2 linked regions of the Prochlorococcus marinus str. MIT 0917 genome follow. The protein of the gene in region 1 interacts with the protein of each later gene in a pairwise test. Links are inferred from orthologs where the notes say so. Each region holds a gene or a part of one and is shown in the gene's direction. Other genes may lie near its edges. The genes, in order: O5637_RS06810 and ftsZ.

Region 1 (10,565 bases):
TTTTGAATAACATTTAAACTTTGAATACACTGAAAAGTTTTAAACCATTTTTCAGCCTCTTCAACTGGTTCCCATGGATCTTTTTCTCCCCAAATTAGATGTACTGGATGTTCACAATATCTAAGTAAATCGGGAGCAAGATAATCATCAAATAAATTAATAAATCCCCTGAAAGCTTCTGGAGCTCCTTCGCCTTGAGTTGGCTTTAGAAGTATATTTATTAGTTCTTCATTAACATTATTTCCAGTTGGATAAGCAACTTTTAGGATTTTTTCAATGAAAGTTGGATTTGCTGCATTTTTGAAAAGATTAGCACTTAGGAATCTTTGCCTTACTAATGTTTTAATAATTGGTCTAAGAAAACGCATCAATAAAGATTGCTCTGCTAATCGTTTATCATCCATTGTTCTTTGTGCACAATCAATTAAGATTACACCCAAGCATTTTTCAGATAATCTTTTTGAGGTATTTAATGCAATAACTCCTCCAATAGAATTTCCTATCAAGAAAACAGGCTTTTTAACTATTTCGTTACAGAAATCAAAAATTTGCTGGCTCCAACTATCAAAGCAATAATTAAAATTGTTACTGCTTTTCTTCTCATATAATAACTGTGAATTTGGTTGACTACTTTCTCCAAAACCAACTAAATCTAGAGCATAGCAAGATGCTAATGAACTAATATTTTTTTGATTAAATCTCCAATGATCTTTACATGCGCCGAAACCATGAATTAAAACTATTCCTATTCCATCATTATTAGCATTTTTCTCTACTTGCCATGCAATTTGATAATTTTGCCAATTCCAAAATTGTTTCATCAGTCTCCAATGATTTATTCTATTGTATATTCATTAGCAAAGAATATGTGCTTATGAAATAATTATGCTATAAATAAAAAGAAGACAATGATTTTTTAAGTAAGTATTTTGTTTTAAATATATTTAGAGATTATTTAATTTTTTAGATCTCGTTTTAATTATGAATTTTGATGTATATAAATCCATGTAAATCATGTATTGATTTTATAACTCAATTAAAATTGTATTTTACAATATGGGTTATTATATTTCGGGCTCTAATAAAAATCTAAATCAAATAGTTTAGAATTTCGAAATATATAGATTCTCAATAATCTAGTATTAATATTAATTTAGTAAGTCAAGTTTAAGCTGAAAGAATCCTTCTATTCAGTGTATTAAAATATCATAGGTAAGGATTATAAATTGTGTAGATTAAGCTTTAAATATAGCTAGGAAGTTTTATTTAAAATTGGCCTAAAGATTATGATCTTCTTGTATAGATTATTAGGATGAAATTAGGCTGTTTACTTAATCTACGTATAATAGATATGGGTGTATAAGTAAATGCTAGATTTTATCTTATATAGCACCTCGCCATGGCAATGAAGATGTTTCTGAGAATTCTCTTGTAGTTATGAAGTTACTTACCTATTCAAAGATATATTTTAGATAATAGATATGATGGGAGTATAATTTATTTAAGATGATTTATTGATACAAAAAGAATGAATGGATCTTTCAAAGATGATCAAAAAGAAGAATCAAATCAAATAGATATTTACCCAGTTCCATTATCTTTATTTGATATTAATGTAAATAGTTATATCTTTACAGATAGATTGGCTAACCTAACAAAAGAAGAAATTATTACTAAGGCGGTAAATTATCATTTACAAGAAAATATCACACAAGCAGTCAAATATTATCGATATTTTCTTGATCAAGGCTTCTCAGATCCAACTGTATTTTGTAACTATGGTGTTATTTTTTATACGCTTGGTAAATTAAAAGAAGCAGAGGATTTATTAAGAAAAGCAATTCAAATCGAACCTAACTATGAGCAGGCATATTCAAATCTAGGATTAGTATATAAAGATCTTGGAGAACTCAAAAAAGCAGAACTTTTAATACGTAAAGCTATAGAATTAAATCCTGATTATGTCGATGCTTATATAAATCTTTCTGTAATTTTGAAAGAGCTTGATCAATTACAGGAAGCAGAGAAGGTAATCAAAAAGGCTGTATCTATAAGACCTGATAATCCTATATCATATTATAATCTTGGCAACATACTCTTTGAACTTGATCAATTAGAAGAAGCAGAATTAGCAATTCGTAAATCAATTGAATTGAAACCAAATTCAGCAGAGGCTCATTCTGAACTAGGAAGAATACTTATTGAATTTAATGAATTAGAAGAAGCCGAATTAGTCACTCGTAAAGCAATTAAATTGCAACCAAATTTAGCAGATGCTTATCATAATCTAGGAAAGATATTGTTGGGACTTGGCGAATTAAATGAAGCTGAAATTTATACTAGAAAAGCCATTGAACTGCAGCCAACTGTAGCATTAGGGCATAATAATCTTGCTAGTATATTAAGTGATTTAGGTAAGTTGGAAGAAGCAGAAGTTGCTATAAATCAAGCTATCACACTTAAACCTGATTATCCTGAAGCTATGATTAATCGTGGAGTTATATTTGGAAGACTTGGAAAGATAAAAGAATCAATTTTATCTTTTAAATCAACTATTGAATTGAGATCTGCAAACTCAGAACAAAGGTTGCGAGCTTATTTAGAAATAACTATTTGTAATTTAGTTCAAGGCAACTTTATAGAAACTTACCTTAATTTTAAGAAAACTGAGTATTTCATAAATAAAGGTTGCCTCAATTTGATTAAGGATCATAAGATCAAACAATATACTAATGCATTTTTTAATTTTATTAATAATTTATATCCAAAACTAAAACAAATAAATTATAATTTATCTCAGGCAATGATACCTCATATAGGCGAAAGTAATTGTTTGTCTTTCTCAAATCAAATCCTATCATTAGATGACAAGCAACTACAGGTTCAGCCTGTTTTGATAACTGGTGCAAAAGCATGGCATTTTGCCAGTAAGTATAATAATCAATGGAAATCATCTCTTGATCAGCAAATTATTAATTATATAGATAGTGAAAAAGTACTTATCTCTTTTGGCGAAATAGATTGTAGAAAGGATGAGGGAATTCTTGCATTTTCTAAAAAGAAAAATCAGGATATTTCAACCATTATTTTAAAAACAATTAACCTTTATTTGGATTATATGGAAAAAAAATTAGCTAAATTTTTTTCCAAGAGATATTATTTTGGAGTAGCCGCTCCAGTTGTTCTATCTGGGAAAATAGATGATTTAGATATAAAAAGAAAACAACTTATTAGTGAATATAATTCCATTTTGAAAGCCGAGTTAAAAGTTAGAGGTTCCTATTTTATAGATGTTTATTCATGTACAAGTAATCATCAAGGTTTTAATAATGGGATATATATGTGTGATGATAATCATTTATCACCGGCTGCACTTGATATCTTATTATCAAATTACTTAATTAAACCTTAATTAATTTCTATTTTTACTTTAAGTCTATGTTAGATAATTTGCTTGTGAAACTCATATAAAGTACTATCAAATGTGATTAGTAATCCAATGTATGAAAACAGTAATTCCTAGTGATGTAATAGGTGTTGGTCTTGTTTTAAATAGAAATAAAGAATTACTTATAGACAAGCGTCTTGAAACTTCAAGTATGGGAGGGTTGTGGGAGTTCCCTGGCGGGAAGCAAGAACCTAATGAGTCTATTGAAAATACTATTGAACGAGAATTAAGGGAAGAAATAGGTATAAGGGTAGAAGTGGGAAAAAAACTTATATCGTTTGAATATTCGTATAGCTCTAAGAAACTAAACTTTATAGTCCACTTTTGTGAATGGAAATCTGGACAGCCAAAACCCTTAGCTAGTCAGAAGTTACTTTGGGTATCTGCAAATAGACTTGACGACTATTCTTTCCCTCCTGCTAATACTAAAATAATTGCAGCTTTATACAAATATTTTGATTTGAAAAACAAATTAATTTAAAAAATTGATAATTTATCAATAGTAATTTTATCCAAAATTAAGAAAGATGAATCCAACGAAGGTGATCTCTTTTGGCGAAGCTTTAATAGATCGTCTTGGTCCACTTGGAGGAGATCCTGCTATTGATCAACCCGTAACAAATTGCTTTGGAGGCGCTCCAGCAAATGTTGCTTGTGCTTTAAGTCGTTTAGGAGTGGACGTTACGTTTATTGGGGCTCTGGGTAATGATTCTTTTGGCCACAATTTTAAGAATTTGATAATTGATCGCGAAATCAATACAGTTGGTTTGCAAGAAGATAAGTTACGCCCAACAAGGATTGTATTAGTTCGTCGAGATCATTCAGGAGAAAGAACTTTTGGAGGATTTGCAGGCGAAAAGGGTTTTGGCTTTGCTGATCAAGCTATATCTCTTGACCAAATTGTTAAAGACTGGCCCTTCATCTCTGATCAGGCTAAATGGTTAGTTATTGGAACTATTCCTATGGCTTCTAAAATTTCTGCTGAGGCGTTTTCATGGTGTATTCAAAAAGCTAATCATCAAGGAATTAAAATTGTGCTGGATTTGAACTGGCGGCCAACTTTCTGGCGGAGTGAATTATCTAAAGAAGAAGCTCCTTCTGCGCAAGAAGTAAATATGATTCAACCAATTTTAAATAAAGTATCTTTAATCAAACTTGCCAAGGAGGAAGCTCAGTGGTTTTTCAAGTCTGTTAACCCCCAAGAGATTTCATTAACCATGCCCCAAAAACCATCGGTAATAGTTACTGACGGAGCAAATCCTGTACATTGGTTTATAAATAAAAATTTAGGTAATACGAATTCAATTTCACCACCCAAAATTGTCGATACAACAGGCGCTGGAGATGCTTTCACAGCAGGATTAATTTACAAGCTTTTGTCTGCTGAATTGGATTGCTTAACTTATAAAATGGCTGAGGAAATTATCCGTTTTGCCATCGGCTGTGGAGCCTATGTATGTCAAGGTATTGGAGCAATTGACTCACAACCTTACTTGGAAGATATTGATAATTTATTGTCATTATCCAGTGGAGCAATAAGCTGAAAAAATCGGCCTTGATTTTCTAAGGTATATTCTAATTTGCCTCTCCATGCATCATGCACAGGAAGAGATAATCTTTCTGGCCATTCAACAACCATTAATGCGCCCATCGCTTTGGATTCCTCTTCTTCTATTAAAAAAAATTCGTTTGCCGCATTTGAGTCTTCAATTCTATATAAATCAATATGTACTAATGGAGGGCACCCCATTGGATAATGTTGGGACAAAGAAAAAGTTGGGGAGGTGATTGGCTCACTAATTCTTAGACTTTTTGCTATTCCTTTAACTAATGTGGTTTTTCCTGCCCCAAGAGGTCCATTTAGAAGGAGAATGCTTAGGTTTGGAATTTTTTTTGTTAATGTTGAACCTAGTGACATTGTTGATTCAGGTTTGTCTAGAGTCCAGCAGAAATTATTTGTTTGCTGAGCAAATTCATTAAAAACCTCGAATTGTTTTTCAGAATCTTTTTTCACAATCTCCCATAGAGAGTTTTATTTATGTTTGCAGCAACGAAGTCAAATCTCAACAGTTTTGAGAAAAATATTGATTACGTAGTTAACGATATAACCGAAGCAGAATTCGGGCGAAAAGAACTTTTGATAGCAGAAACAGAAATGCCTGGTTTAATGGCACTTCGAAGAAAATATGGGTCCCAAAAACCATTGAAAGGAGCTTGTATTGCTGGTAGTCTCCACATGACAATACAAACAGGAGTACTTATTGAGACTCTTGTTGAACTTGGTGCAAAAGTTAGATGGGCGTCTTGTAATATTTTTTCGACTCAAGATCATGCTGCTGCTGCTATCGCAAATTCAGGTGTACCAGTATTTGCCAAAAAGGGTGAAACATTAGATGAGTATTGGGAATATACGCATAAAATATTCGAATGGAGTGATGGTGAATCTGCAAATATGATTCTTGACGATGGGGGCGATGCGACTGGATTAATAATTTTGGGGAGCAAAGCGGAGGAAGATATCTCGGTTTTGGATAATCCCTCAAATGAAGAGGAAATTGCATTATTTGCTTCTATAAAGAAAAAACTATCTCAAGATCCAAATTTCTATTCAAAAGCTAAATCCTTTATAAAAGGAGTTACTGAGGAAACTACAACTGGTGTAGCTCGTCTTTACCAAATGGAAAAAAGCGGCGAACTTGTATTCCCAGCAATTAACGTAAATGATTCTGTAACTAAAAGTAAGTTTGACAATCTGTATGGTTGTCGAGAATCCTTGGTTGATGGCATTAAAAGAGCTACAGACGTGATGGTGGCTGGCAAGGTAGCCCTTGTTATGGGGTATGGAGATGTTGGGAAAGGTTCTGCTCAGTCACTCAGGGGATTGGGCGCGACAGTGATGATTTCTGAAATAGATCCTATATGTGCTCTTCAAGCCTCAATGGAGGGTTTTAGAGTTGTGAGATTAGATGAAGTGGTTGAAGATGTTGATATTTTTGTTACGGCCACTGGAAATTTTCAAGTTATTCGTCATGAGCATTTGATCAGGATGAAGAATGAATCAATAGTTTGTAATATTGGCCATTTTGATAATGAAATAGAGGTTGCCTCTTTGAAGTCCTATGAATGGGAAAATATTAAACCTCAAGTTGACCACATAACTTTACCAAGCGGTAACAAAATAATTCTTTTAGCTGAAGGAAGATTGGTGAATCTTGGATGTGCTACTGGACATCCAAGTTTTGTTATGAGTAATTCTTTTACCAATCAAGTATTAGCTCAAATTGAATTATTCAAATACGGAGTTAAATATTTGAATAAAGTTTATGTTTTGCCAAAACATTTAGATGAAATGGTTGCTCTACTTCATTTAGATAAGATAGGAGCAAAGCTAACTAAGTTAACTAAAGAACAAGCTGCATATATTAATGTTCCAATCGAAGGTCCTTATAAGACAGATCAATATCGTTATTAATTCTATTTAAACAATTCAAATTAAATGCACATAACTGAATTTATATCTTCTTTACCAGTATTAATAGGAAATGCAGTTGAGACTAATCAGTGGATAGGTTATGGGGCGATCTTAATAGCAATGTTTTTAGAAAATCTCATTCCCCCGATTCCTTCGGAGTTAATTATGCCTCTTGGTGGCTTTTATGTGTCGCAAGGTCAATTAGATTTTTTACCAGTTGTTTTGGCAGGTTTAATAGGAACTGTTATTGGGGCGCTGCCTTGGTATGGAATTGGCAGATTAGTGAATGAAGAAAGACTTGAGCATTGGCTTGGAAAGAATGGACGTTGGATTGGCATTAAGCCTCAAGAACTTGCTAGAAGTCGTCAATGGTTCAATAGGTATGGGGTTTCGTTAGTGTTTTGGGGAAGATTAGTACCTGGAATTCGTACTTTGATTTCCGTACCCGCAGGTGTTGAGTTGATGCCCATCAGTCCCTTTCTGATTTGGACAACCGCAGGAAGCCTTATCTGGACTTTATTTTTAACGATTACAGGGTTTTATTTGGGAGATAATTATGTAAACATTGAAAAATGGATTAGTCCTTTTTCAAGTATCTTTAAGACAATTATTATTTTAATTATATCTTGTGCTTTGATATCTTTAATTTATAAAACTCTAAGTAAACTAATTAACAATTAAGAATGATTTTTAAAATGGAATTTCGTCATTATTTGACTGCTGATTGTATGAATTATTATTGTTGAAATTACTATTATCTGAATCTCTCTTGGATCCTAATAATTCAAGACGATCAACTCTAACAACTGGCTTATTTCTATCCTCACCAGTATTACGATCTTTCCAACTATCTAATTTGAAGCTTCCAGTTATACCAATTAAAGAGCCTTTTTTTACATAATCAGCTGCGACTTGTGCTTGTTTGCCCCAAATTTCTAAATTGAACCAATCTGGTTCATCGTTTCGATTTCTTCTATTTACAGCCATTGTTAGATTGGCTACTACAGTTCCAGATTCAAAATATCTAACTTCAGGATCTCTTCCTGCTCTGCCTACAAGAGTGACTGAATTTATTGCCATCATTACCTCCTCTGTTTACTGGTTGCTAAATAATATATTTATCTTAGTTCAACTCTCTTTATGATGGCTCAAATGATTGAAATCCGTGTTTTTTAACCGTTTCAAATTCTCCCGAGATATTGGGATTGATTTAGGTACTGCAAATACCTTGATTTATGTCTCTGGTAAGGGAATTGTATTGCAAGAGCCTTCCGTTGTAGCAATGGATTTGGAAGAGGGAGTCCCCCTCGCTGTAGGTGATGATGCAAAGTTAATGTTAGGGCGAACACCAGGAAATATTCGAGCCGTTAGGCCGCTTAGGGATGGGGTTATAGCTGATTTTGATGCAGCGGAGCAAATGCTCAAGACATTTATTCAAAAATGTAATGAGGGTCGTGGAATTATTGCACCCCGACTAGTTGTTGGTATCCCTAGTGGAGTAACTGGTGTAGAGAGAAGAGCAGTTCGTGAAGCTGGTCTTGCGGGAGCAAGAGAGGTGCATTTAATTGATGAACCTGTTGCTGCCGCAATTGGAGCTTCTTTACCGGTGACAGAGCCTATCGGAACAATGATCGTTGATATTGGAGGAGGTACTACTGAAGTAGCTGTTTTAAGTCTTGGCGGAACAGTTTTAAGTGAATCTGTAAGGGTTGCGGGAGATGAAATCAATGATTCCATCGCGACTTATTTAAAAAAAGTACATAACTTAGTAGTTGGTGAAAGGACAGCCGAAGAGATAAAAATTAAAATTGGATCAGCTTTTCCATCTAATGAATTTGATTTGCAATCAATAGATGTAAGGGGATTGCATTTGCTCTCAGGTTTACCTCGTTCTATTAATTTGAAAGCGGGGGATTTACGTGAAGCTATGTCAGAGCCTCTTAATAAGATTGTTGATGCTGTAAAAAGGACTTTAGAGAGAACCCCACCCGAGCTGGCTGCAGATATTGTTGATAGGGGAATAATGCTGGCAGGAGGGGGAGCATTGGTTAGAGGTATTAGTGATCTTTTAAGTCATGAAACAGGAATTTTTACTCACGTAGCTGAGGATCCATTGTTGTGCGTTGTTAATGGATGTGGTCTAGTTTTAGATGATTTTAAATCAATGAGAAGAGTTTTAGATACGCCTGATTTTGCTAGAAATGTAATTAGAGATTGAACAATGATTAAAACCCGAGAGAAAATAGGGTTTCAATTACTTTTGAAAAGTAAGTTTTGGGTATTATTTGTATTGGGATGTTTATTGTTTGGCATTCGCTGGACAAAAGGAGCAGGATATTTAGATTTATATTCTATTTTATTAAAACCCATACTCCCTGGAACTGCTCAACGAGAATGGATTAAAGAAGGAGAAAATATTGAAAGAAATATTCGATTACAATTGCTAGAGGATGATAATACTCGTTTAAGAAGAGCTCTTTCTTTGAAAGAGTTAAATGATGATAAAAGAATTTCAGCTGCTGTAATATCTCGATCTTCAAGAAATTGGTGGCAACAGCTAGAAATTAATAAGGGTGCAAAAGATGGTGTTTTGAAAGGCCAAACAGTAGTTGGACCAGGGGGCTTACTTGGCCTAGTTGAGAATATAACTCCACTTACTGCAAGAGTTAGATTATTGACTGACCCTGGTCATCAAGTAGGAGCTTGGATTGATCGAACCCAGCAACATGGGATTTTGACTGGGATGGGTACAAATAGACCAAAACTAATTTTCCTAAATAAAAATAGTTTGGCTCAAATTGGAGATGCTGTGACGACATCTCCAGCCAGTACTCTATTACCACCAAATTTAACAATTGGAATTGTTCAGTTTGTTAACGAAAAAGCTTTACCGTCTCCATATGCAATAGTCCAATTAACTGCATCACCTGAGGCAATAGATTGGGTTCAGATCTTGATAAATAATGGCCAAAAGTAATAAGAAATTATTAATTTTTTTTACTATACTTTGTTTACAAGCTTGTGTAATTGCATCTCCTGATTGGATTAAAATAAATGGAATAACTCCATGCTGGCCTGTTATTTTATTGTTACCATTTTCACTCAAGAATAGTCCTTGGAAAGCTGCTATAGGTTCAATTTTCTTGGGAATCTTTATAGATTCTTTTACGATTAGTGATGTTTCTTATATTCCATCCTTATTTCTTTTGTCATTAGTTTGGAGCATATATGGATTGCATAATAAAAAAATTGAATTATTTTTAAATATTGGTTTGATGGCTATTTTTGGAACTGCCTTTGTTGGCCTTTCTATTTGGGTTCAAAAAATTATTCTGTATAGCGTATTAAGAAATAATTGGTTTCATTCTTGGTCAATTTATGTATTAATTTCAGAGGTAATAATTACTGGCTTAGTTGCCCCATTTGTCTCCTCTTGGCTTCTAATTACTTATAAAAAAAACTAATGCAAAAAAAATTAAAGCTTTAAAAATAGAATAAATTCTTATTTATTAGTTGGTACTCTGTCTTTTAGATTAGTAAAAGGGCTTTGAATACCTGACTTGAAGATGATATCGTCATATAACAAAAAGCCATTTCGACATAAAATTGCGATGGTCCTGTCACTAAGGCAACAGCTAATATCAT
Region 2 (10,545 bases), 310 kb from region 1 along the record:
ATGTTCCTAAAACATCCTTTCCATTGCCAATCAAACATCTTGGGACAAGAACATCTACGCGCCCAGACTTTGGAGGACTTGCAATCAATTCAACATCTTTTGCGAAATTCACTTTTGAATAGATTACAATACCGAACTTTTACTATTACGGGTTCTGCTTACACAGTAACTTCAATACCTGTCAATTGCGTTTTGATCAAGATATAAAAAGTGATATTTTCAATCCGTACTATCTACAATACTCACAAGCTAATTTTTTTTACCAAAATCATTTTGGAATTTCAAAATGACAAATCATTGGTAGATTAAAAGCACAAGGCGGGCGTCGCCAAGTGGTTAAGGCAGCGGCTTGTGGCGCCGCTATTCGGGGGTTCGAATCCCCTCGCTCGCCCTTGAACATTTTTTAGGACAATCTCAAAAATCTTTTTCCCCAAGGAAAAAAATTCATCTGCGATGACAACAACCATAGTTCCTACTAAACAAAGCAATTCTTTTAAAAGCCCTAGAGGAAGCTACTGGATTACCACTTTCGGTTGTCAAATGAATAAGGCTGATTCAGAGAGAATGTCAGGCATTTTGCAAACGATGGGATATGAGCTTGCAGAAGAGGAACTTAAGGCAGATTTAGTTCTCTACAACACATGTACTATTCGTGATAATGCTGAGCAGAAAGTTTACAGCTATTTAGGAAGGCAAGCTAGAAGGAAAAAATCAGATCCTAATTTAAAAATTATCATTGCAGGATGCTTAGCTCAACAAGAAGGGGAAACACTTTTAAGAAGAGTTCCTGAAGTAGATCTTGTAATGGGACCTCAGCATGCAAATCGACTGGAGACTCTTCTTAATCAAGTTGATAACGGACACCAAGTTTTAGCGACTGATGAACAGCACATTTACGAAGACATTGCGACAGCAAGAAGAGAGAGCGCCATCTGTGGTTGGGTTAACATTATTTATGGATGCAATGAGCGATGCACTTATTGCGTAGTCCCGTCAGTTAGAGGTAAAGAACAATCACGAACACCGCAAAGTATTAAACATGAAATAGAAGAATTAGCGAGAATTGGGTATAAAGAGATAACCCTTTTAGGGCAGAATATAGATGCTTATGGCAGAGACTTTAAAGCTTATGAATTCAATAAATCTGGGCAATTAACACTTTCATATTTATTAGAATATATTCATGATATTGAGGGGATAGAGCGTATAAGGTTTGCCACAAGTCATCCTAGGTATTTCACGAAAGAATTAATAGATGTATGTGCAAAGCTTCCTAAAGTTTGTGAACACTTTCATATCCCAGTCCAAAGTGGAAGTAATAAAATACTAAAAAATATGGGTCGAGGGTATACAGTTCAAACCTATAAAGAAATTGTCAATTATATAAAACAAATAATGCCTGATTCGTCAATTACTTCTGATGCAATTGTAGCTTTTCCGGGAGAGACGAGAGATCAATTCGAAGAGACGCTATCACTTATAGAGGATGTTAAATTTGACCTGGTTAATACTGCAGCCTATTCTCCCAGACCAAATACTCCAGCCGCCTTATGGCCTAATCAATTATCTGAAAAAATAAAAATAGATCGACTAAGAGAGATTAATAACTTAGTAGAAAAGACTGCGAAGAAAAGAAACTTAAGGTACAAAGACTCCTTACAGGAAATACTCGTTGAAAGCATAAATTCTAAAGATAATTCCCAATTACTAGGAAGGACTAGAACAAATCGACTAACATTTTTTCCAAAATCCTCAATTGATAGCAAATCACCTCAACCTGGACAAATAGTGAATATAAAAATCAACGAAATACGTCCATTCTCATTAACTGGGAGCTTGTTATAAATGTTGATTAATTCAATTAACAACGTTTATAGAATATTGAGAACAAAATAGACATGTCGAATAAAAAGCAAGTTATAGGACTAGTTTTTGGTGGTTATTCAAGTGAACATGAAGTTTCTATCAAATCAGCTGAAACTATTTACGTCGCCTTATCTCATTCTTGCAATATTGAACGTTTTATTGTAAATCCAATTTATATAGACAAGAATGGTTTTTGGTCGGATTCAGAATACTCAAAGTCAATTTTATTAGGAGAAAAGGAATCAACCAAAACAATAAAAAGCAATATAAAGTCTATGAATAATCTCGCTAACTTTCCAGCAGAAAGTAACAAAGTTGATGTGTGGTTTCCCGCATTGCATGGTCCAAATGGAGAAGATGGAGTTATTCAGGGATTGTTTAAATTAACTGGAAAACCTTTTGTTGGATCAGGAACTCTAGGTTCATCTTTAGGCATGGATAAAATAGCAATGAAATCTATTTTTAAATCATTTAATCTTCCTCAAGCTCCATATACTTATTTACACAAAGTGAATTTATCAGACAAATCATTCATGAAGTCGATATATAATCAAATAGAAGAAATAATAAATTATCCATGTTTTGTAAAGCCAGCCAATCTGGGCTCTTCTATTGGAATAACTAAAGCATACTCAAAAAAAGAGCTAATTACCGGAATAGAAACTGCAGCAAAATATGATGAAAGAATTATAATAGAAAAAAATATTGAAGGGAGAGAACTTGAATGTGGAGTATTAGGAAAATCTATAATGAAATCATCAGTTGTTGGCGAAGTTAAATTTCAAACCGATTGGTATACATATGAATCCAAATATGATGAGAATCTAAGCAGTACAATTATCCCAGCTGATTTAAACATAGATATAGTTAATAAGATACAAAAGCTAGCTATCGAGGCATGTAAAGCTATTAATGCTTATGGCTTGGCGAGAGTCGATTTTTTTTACCAAGAAAGCACGGAACAGATTTTTATAAATGAGGTTAATACCTTGCCAGGCTTCACTAAAACAAGCATGTACCCAACATTGTGGGAAGCTTCGGGATTAAAACTAGAAAAACTTGTTGCTAGTCTCATAGAAACAGCTAAAGAATGAATTAACCATGACATTTTTAGATCTATTTTTCAAAAAATGATTCACGGTCTCCTTTGGTTGCCATTATTGATGGCTTTTATTCTCATAGCTTCCCTTGGCTGGATAGAGAGAAGGCGACAGAATCTCTATCTGATTTGGGCTAAAGGTTCAGAGCTCGCCAAGCTTGATGGGACAGGAGCTGCTCGATTAAAAGCTGGCATTTTATGCTGGAGCAGCTTTGAGGCTGGCAGCTTCAAGGAGGAAGCAACTTTCGAAGTTAAGAAATTAGAAATGGTTGAGCTGATGGCTCTCAGTTCAGGTGAAGCACCACTGACAAAAGAATCTGAAGGACGTTGTCGACTCAGGCTTGTTGGCTCAGGGAGAGAAATAGATGTGCCTTTTTCAGATGCTGAGCGTGCTCGTCAATGGATGGACAAACTTATGTCAAGAGCAAGATGCGACCTTTGAAATCAAATAAAAGGAAAAACAGAAAATTAATTAAAAATAACCGAATATCAACTAAAAAAGTCTCGAATATTTTTCAAAATAAAGATTTTCTAATTGAAATTTGGCAATTAATTTTTTTTTCAAGCACTTCAATTTTTCTGATTCTTACATTTTTAAACCAAGCATGGAAACCAATAAGTTTTGATCAAACTAAAATCACAGGTCTCTCTGGAATATCAAAAAACGATCTCAAACAAACAACTAGTATTTTTTATCCTAGAAATTTGTTGGAATTAAATCCCAAAGAAATTGAATCCTATTTAATAAAAAAGCTTCCTATTAAAGGAGTTTCAGTAAGTAGAAAGTTTTTCCCTCCCGAAATTCATCTAAATATTTTAGAAAGAGAGCCAATAGCTTTTGCCAGTCGTCTTCTTTCAAACAATATTGAAAAAGGAATGATTGATATTGAAGGATCGTGGATACCTCTTCAATTCTTAAATAAATCAAAGCAAAATCAAATTAAATTATCTATAGAAAATTGGAATCCAAATAAAAAAAAGGAAATTATTTTAATAATTAAAAATAGATTTATTTTTCAAAGTCCTCTTCAAAAAATCAAAATAGATCCTCTTCAAGAAATCAGCATAAAAACCGAGCACTTCGATTCAGTCCTTTTAGGCTCAGGAACTGATCGTTTAATTGAGCAAATAAATAAACTCAACCAGCTACAAAAATCATTACCAAATCTTTTAATCAACACAAAAGTAAAAATCGTGGATCTTAGAGATCCAAGCAAACCAGAATTAAAAATAGAAAAAATACTGGATGATGAGAGGTAAAAGCCTTGCTATGACATGACTTTTTAGAAATGTTTAATATGCTGTCATCAATTCACGGGCAATCATGGAAATTAATTTGTTAATCAATTTGAACCTATAAGCCAACAGAATTCATGGATGATGTTCATAATGCCCAAAACGAGTTCTAATCCTGAATATGGTGATGGGAATGGGAAACAAATCTAGTTTCAACATGGATGAAGGAATCCTACCCAGTCAATCTGCACGTATTGAGGTTATTGGCGTTGGTGGCGGCGGAAGTAATGCCGTCAACCGAATGATTAATAGTGATCTTGATGGAGTCACATATCGGGTGCTCAACACAGATGCCCAAGCGCTTATTCAATCATCCGCAACTCATAGAGTTCAACTTGGTCAAAGCTTAACTAGAGGTCTTGGAGCAGGTGGCAATCCAAGCATTGGGCAGAAGGCAGCTGAAGAGTCTAGGGCTGACCTTCAACAAGCCCTAGAAGGAGTTGACCTAGTATTTATTGCTGCTGGCATGGGAGGAGGTACTGGGACAGGGGCAGCCCCTGTCGTTGCTCAAGTTGCCAAAGAGAGTGGTGCTTTGACAGTGGGGATTGTTACCAAACCATTCAGTTTTGAAGGGAAACGTCGTTTAAGACAAGCTGATGAAGGTATAGCAAGACTTGCAGAGAATGTTGATACATTAATTGTCATTCCAAACGACAGACTAAAAGACGTAATTTCAGGAGCGCCTTTGCAAGAAGCCTTTAGAAGCGCTGACGATGTTCTTATGAAAGGAGTTCAAGGAATAAGTGACATAATCACTTGTCCTGGATTGGTTAATGTAGATTTCGCTGATGTGCGCTCTGTGATGACAGAAGCTGGTACTGCGCTTTTAGGTATAGGTTTAGGCTCTGGAAGGTCAAGAGCTCTAGAAGCAGCTCAAGCAGCTATCAACAGTCCTCTTTTAGAAGCAGCTCGAATAGATGGAGCGAAAGGATGTGTAATAAACATAACTGGAGGCAAAGATATGACTCTTGAAGATATGACATCTGCGTCTGAGGTCATATCCGATGTAGTAGATCCAGAAGCAAATATCATTGTAGGTACTGTAGTTGATGAAAAACTTGAGGGAGAGATTCAAGTAACTGTTATTGCTACAGGATTTGACAGTAATCAAATTTATTCAAATGAACGAAATAGAGCAAGACTTTCGCCTCAATCACTCTACGAACAAGCAGAAGCTAGAGAATCAGGGGCTTCGATACCAGAGTTTTTACGTCTAAGACAAAATCGTTGAAATTATCAAATTCCTCTTTTATTAAGGTGACCCGGAGTCCACGCCTGCTTTGAGCATCCCATATGGCTGCTACCTTCCGGTCCTGACCAGGTTTGAGCGTCACAGCCGCATGGGGCCGAGTCACTAATATTCTAGCAATAGCTAAACACGTTATTAAGAATTAAATGCAAACCACAGAATTGGTTCGTTTTAAAAAGTTGGGCAAACAGATAACTGTATTAACTGCTTGGGATGCCATCTCATCCTCAATAGTCGAGGCCGCAGGTGCTGATGTTGTTCTAGTGGGAGATTCACTTGGGATGGTTGTCTTAGGACACGCAACTACACTTCCTGTCACGCTTGATCAAATGCTTCACCATACACAAGCTGTTTGCAGGGGATTTTGCAAGCCTTTTCACGAACAACCATTAGTAGTTTGTGATCTCCCTTTTCTAAGTTATCAATGTGGAGAGGACAAAGCCGTTGAAGCTGCTGGAACTCTCCTTAAAAATTCTTCAGCTTCAGCAGTGAAACTTGAAGGAGCGGAACCTGAAACTTTACTGGTAATTAAAAGACTTATCAGAATGGGAATCCCAGTAATGGGTCATCTTGGTTTAACTCCGCAGTCAGTTCATCAACTTGGATATAAATCTCAAGCAAGGGATAAAGATAGTCAAGATAAAATTTTCAAAGATTCAAAAATGCTTCAAGAATCAGGATGTTTTGCAATAGTTCTTGAACATATCCCAGGAGAAATTGCCAGCCGGTTAAAAAAAGATCTAGCCATTCCTGTAATTGGCATTGGAGCAGGCAGTGATTGCGATGGGCAGGTAAGAGTTACAGCTGATATTCTTGGCCTTTCAATTGCACAGCCTCCTTTTGCAAAGCCTTTAATTGCAGGACGCAAACTTTGCATAGATGCCCTAAGAGACTGGATAAAATCTACTAATCTTGATTAAGTGAATCCCACCATAAAAACATCTGAATCAAAATCTGATTGCTAATTTGCATCCCCTTGGGATCACTTAAAAAATATCTTCCATTGTTTCTTAATATAGATCCTTCTTTTAAATAATTAAGCCAATATTCCTCCAGTAATTTTAAATTTTTGTCGCATTCTTTTTGAGTCCATCCAACATTTTTAGCAAGTTCCTCAAAATGAACACCTTCACGTCTCCTCAGACCAATCATCAAAAGCTCATCCAAGGGCATCGGTGTTGAAATTTCATTTAACAAAGTTTTCTCTAATAATTGACTTTCTTGTTGCTCAAGCCAATTTTTATAACCAGCAATTGTTCTGGGTCTAGAGAATCTCTCACCCCAAGGAGAACTTGTTGCGCCCATCCCAAAGCCCCACCAACCAGAACCACTCCAATACATACGATTATGTCTAGATGCATGTCCAGGTAATGAATAACTTGAAATCTCGTATCTAGAGAAACCGCTACTTTTAAGAAATCTATTAGTTTCAAAATCTATTTTTTGAGCTTCAGATTCAATTGGGATATTCAACTTACCTCTTTTGTGTATTCTTCCAAAAACCGTATCTGGTTCGATAGTTAAATCATATATTGACAAATGAGGAGCTTCCGTTTTAACTGCTTGTTCTAACTCTTCAATCCACTTAGACAAATTTAAACCTGGAAGATTTTGAATCAAATCAAGACTCCAGCTTTTTAGCATTCCCTCTTTATATAAGTTATTTACCCAATTACACGCCTCAATTAATTGTGAACGATTATGTTTTCTACCAATAGAAGCTAAAATTGTGTCATCAAAGGCCTGTCCTCCCAAGCTAAATCTATTGATTCCAATTTCTACATATCCATTCAGATCATTTTTCAAAAATGTTGCTGGATCAACCTCCATAGTTATCTCCGCACCATCTTGAAATCCAAATTTTTTTTGAAGATTTTTTAATAAACCACCTAGCTCATTTTTTTTCAATAAAGAAGGGGTTCCACCACCCAAATAAATTGTTGAAAGTGCAGGACCTTTAGGGGAAATTGAAATCTCTCTATTAATTAAATCCAAATATGAGTTAATAGAAGTTATCCCTGGACTACCTGTAGCTTGAACGCTATCACCTAAAGGGATAATGGAAAAATCACAGTAAAAACATCTTTTATGGCAAAAGGGTATGTGCAAATATGCACTTCTTGGTGGGGCTACCATTTGAGCTCTAAATATACAAACCCAAATAAATGGTCACTTTTACAATCCAAATCTTTGAAAATAAATAAAGCTTTAGTAAAAAACGAGAAGCAAGCATAACCTGAATATATGGCAGACCTATTTATTCTGGTTTTATTTCTTATATCAGGTGCAATCACCGGATGGATTGGTGTGAATTGGTTGCCTGATGAGACTTTAGATCATATTACTAATTTAAAAAATTTAAAAATTGCTCTTTCAGGATTAACAGCTCTTGTAGGACTTTTAATAGCCTTCCTTTTTCAGCAATTTAGAAATAAATTAACAAAAAGAATAAGAACTATGCCAACAGATCTTCTGGTTAGTAGATCTATTGGCATAGTTCTTGGACTTATCATTGCAACTCTTTTATTAGTACCTGTACTACTTTTACCGTTACCCGCTGAATTGTTTTTTGTAAAGCCTATTTTTGCTGTACTTAGCAACATTTTTTTTGGAGTACTTGGATATAACCTTGCCGATGTTCACGGGCGAACAGTTTTACGCCTTTTCAATCCAAATAGCACTGAATCTTTGTTAATGGCAGATGGTATTCTAACTCCAGCTAGTGCGAAAGTTTTAGATACCAGCGTTATAATTGACGGTCGCATTCAGTCTCTCCTTAGATTTGGACTTATAGAAGGGCAAATAATCGTAGCTCAATCAGTTATGGATGAGCTACAAAAACTAGCTGACTCAAGTAACAACGAAAAGCGAGGAAAAGGAAGGAGAGGACTAAAATTACTTAACCAATTAAGAGAAAGTTATGGAAGAAGATTAGTTATTAACAGTACAAAATATGAAGGGGAAGGAACTGATGAAATTCTTTTAAAATTAACCTCAGATATCTCAGGAATATTAATCACTGTCGATTACAACTTATCTCAAGTAGCTCTAGTCCAAGAAATAAAAGTTCTTAACTTAAGCGATCTAGTACTTGCAGTTAGACCAGAAGTTCAACCTGGTGAAAAGTTAAATTTAAAAGTAGTTAGAGAAGGTAAGGAAAACTCACAAGGGATTGCTTATCTTGAAGATGGCACAATGGTAGTTATCGAGGAGGGTCTCCAATGGATTGGTAAAAGAATAGAAGTAGTTGTGACTGGAGCATTACAAACACCGACGGGCCGAATGGTTTTTAGTAAAGCTTCAAATGATCAGCCCCCGAACAAATTTGAACAAACAAAAGCATCTCAAGGCTAGATCTAGCTAGGCTCGAATCCAAGAAGACTTAACTTCATATGACTGCATCTTCCCCGTATTATGGCGATTCTGCCGTAATGAGAACACCGCCCCCTGATTTACCATCGCTTCTCCTGAAAGAAAGGATAGTTTATTTAGGCTTGCCACTATTTTCCGATGATGATGCCAAAAGGCAGCTTGGAATGGATGTAACTGAACTAATTATTGCCCAACTTCTTTTTCTCGAATTTGATAATTCTGAAAAACCTATTTATTTTTATATTAACTCAACTGGAACGAGTTGGTACACAGGAGATGCAATCGGATTTGAAACCGAGGCCTTTGCGATCTGCGACACTCTCAGATACGTGAAGCCTCCAGTTCATACTATTTGCATAGGCCAAGCCATGGGGACCGCAGCAGTAATACTCTCGGCCGGTACGAAAGGGCAACGAGCAGCATTACCTCATGCGTCAATTGTCCTTCATCAGCCCAGAAGTGGCGCTCAAGGCCAAGCAACTGATATTCAAATCAGAGCAAATGAGGTTATTCACAACAAAAAAGCAATGCTAGAAATCCTCAGTCATAACACTGGGAGATCAGTAGATCAATTATCCAAAGACTCAGATCGCATGAGTTATCTTAACCCTAGTGAGGCAGTTGAATACGGGATTATAGATCGCGTTCTTACCAGTAGAAAAGACTTACCAGGCGAAAAGGTTTTGCCCACATAAGTAAAAATAATTTTCAATTTTTTAATCATCACCCTAAACAACTCAAAATCAATCAGCCATGCCAATAGGTACTCCAAGCGTTCCATACCGTCTTCCAGGAAGTCAATTTGAAAGATGGGTTGATATATATACAAGACTTGGTGCGGAAAGAATTCTATTTCTTGGTCAAGAAGTAAACGACGGCATTGCAAATAGCCTCGTAGCGCAAATGCTTTATCTTGATTCTGAAGACAGTAGTAAGCCCATCTATTTGTATATCAACAGTCCTGGAGGCTCCGTAACAGCAGGATTAGCGATCTATGACACGATGAGATATGTAAAAAGTGATCTTGTAACCATTTGTGTTGGATTAGCGGCCTCAATGGGTGCCTTTTTACTCTCTGCAGGGACAAAAGGTAAAAGACTTGCATTACCTCACAGTAGAATCATGATTCACCAGCCACTTGGCGGTACTGCTCAAAGACAAGCGAGTGACATAGAAATTGAAGCCCGAGAAATTCTCAGGATAAAAGAAATGCTCAATAAATCCATGGCAGAGATGACTGGACAAACATTTGAAAAGATTGAAAAAGATACTGATCGTGATTACTTTTTGAGTGCGGAAGAAGCAAAAAATTATGGCCTAATCGACCGAGTGATAACCCACCCAAATGAAAGTTAAGATAAAAAGTTTGTTGTTCTCATAAATTAAATTGTCTTGATAGTCAAAAAAATATATCAATGAAAGTGGATTCGATAGCACTCTATTTCGTAAGCTCAGCCTTAATACAGTTCTGAAATACCCACTCACATGGCAAAACTTTTTTACGACTCCGATGCAGACCTAGGTCTTCTTCAAGATAAAACCGTTGCAATTATCGGCTATGGATCTCAAGGCCATGCGCATGCATTGAATTTAAAAGATAGTGGCATCAACGTTGTTGTTGGACTTTATGAAGGAAGTCGCTCAGCCAGTAAAGCAACTTCTG

What was found.
Region 2: the proteins of O5637_RS06810 (region 1) and ftsZ interact in binary tests that used the Escherichia coli proteins (3 or more experiments, as listed by UniProt). The link is inferred for Prochlorococcus marinus str. MIT 0917 from one-to-one orthologs.

The regions. Positions count from the first base shown.
Region 1 is NZ_CP114784.1:1,166,758-1,177,322, reverse strand. What follows is about bases 7,307-10,111. They hold O5637_RS06810 (rod shape-determining protein), read left to right. Parts: upstream 7,307-8,085; coding sequence 8,086-9,138; downstream 9,139-10,111. Other genes in these bases: O5637_RS06800 (hypothetical protein), read left to right, coding at 9,884-10,111; mreC (rod shape-determining protein MreC), read left to right, coding at 9,142-9,897; O5637_RS06815 (single-stranded DNA-binding protein), read right to left, coding at 7,611-8,000; O5637_RS06820 (DedA family protein), read left to right, coding at 7,307-7,601. Outside these bases: O5637_RS06850 (alpha/beta fold hydrolase), read right to left, coding at 1-821; O5637_RS06845 (tetratricopeptide repeat protein), read left to right, coding at 1,529-3,412; 8-oxo-dGTP diphosphatase MutT, read left to right, coding at 3,504-3,929; O5637_RS06835 (carbohydrate kinase family protein), read left to right, coding at 3,976-4,992; tRNA (adenosine(37)-N6)-threonylcarbamoyltransferase complex ATPase subunit type 1 TsaE, read right to left, coding at 4,938-5,462; ahcY (adenosylhomocysteinase), read left to right, coding at 5,487-6,920; more of O5637_RS06820, read left to right, coding at 6,945-7,306; more of O5637_RS06800, read left to right, coding at 10,112-10,384; response regulator transcription factor RpaB, read left to right, coding at 10,564-10,565. UniProt on the Escherichia coli protein: Forms membrane-associated dynamic filaments that are essential for cell shape determination. Acts by regulating cell wall synthesis and cell elongation, and thus cell shape.
Region 2 is NZ_CP114784.1:856,453-866,997, forward strand. What follows is about bases 3,659-6,443. They hold ftsZ (cell division protein FtsZ), read left to right. Parts: upstream 3,659-4,394; coding sequence 4,395-5,492; downstream 5,493-6,443. Other genes in these bases: O5637_RS05080 (cell division protein FtsQ/DivIB), read left to right, coding at 3,659-4,225; panB (3-methyl-2-oxobutanoate hydroxymethyltransferase), read left to right, coding at 5,657-6,430; hemW (radical SAM family heme chaperone HemW), read right to left, coding at 6,417-6,443. In the rest of the region: O5637_RS05055 (amidohydrolase family protein), read right to left, coding at 1-112; tRNA (N6-isopentenyl adenosine(37)-C2)-methylthiotransferase MiaB, read left to right, coding at 454-1,845; O5637_RS05070 (D-alanine--D-alanine ligase family protein), read left to right, coding at 1,899-2,960; O5637_RS05075 (hypothetical protein), read left to right, coding at 2,997-3,407; more of O5637_RS05080, read left to right, coding at 3,395-3,658; more of hemW, read right to left, coding at 6,444-7,646; O5637_RS05105 (PIN/TRAM domain-containing protein), read left to right, coding at 7,755-8,864; O5637_RS05110 (ATP-dependent Clp protease proteolytic subunit), read left to right, coding at 8,903-9,577; O5637_RS05115 (ATP-dependent Clp protease proteolytic subunit), read left to right, coding at 9,636-10,238; ilvC (ketol-acid reductoisomerase), read left to right, coding at 10,368-10,545. UniProt on the Escherichia coli protein: Essential cell division protein that forms a contractile ring structure (Z ring) at the future cell division site. The regulation of the ring assembly controls the timing and the location of cell division.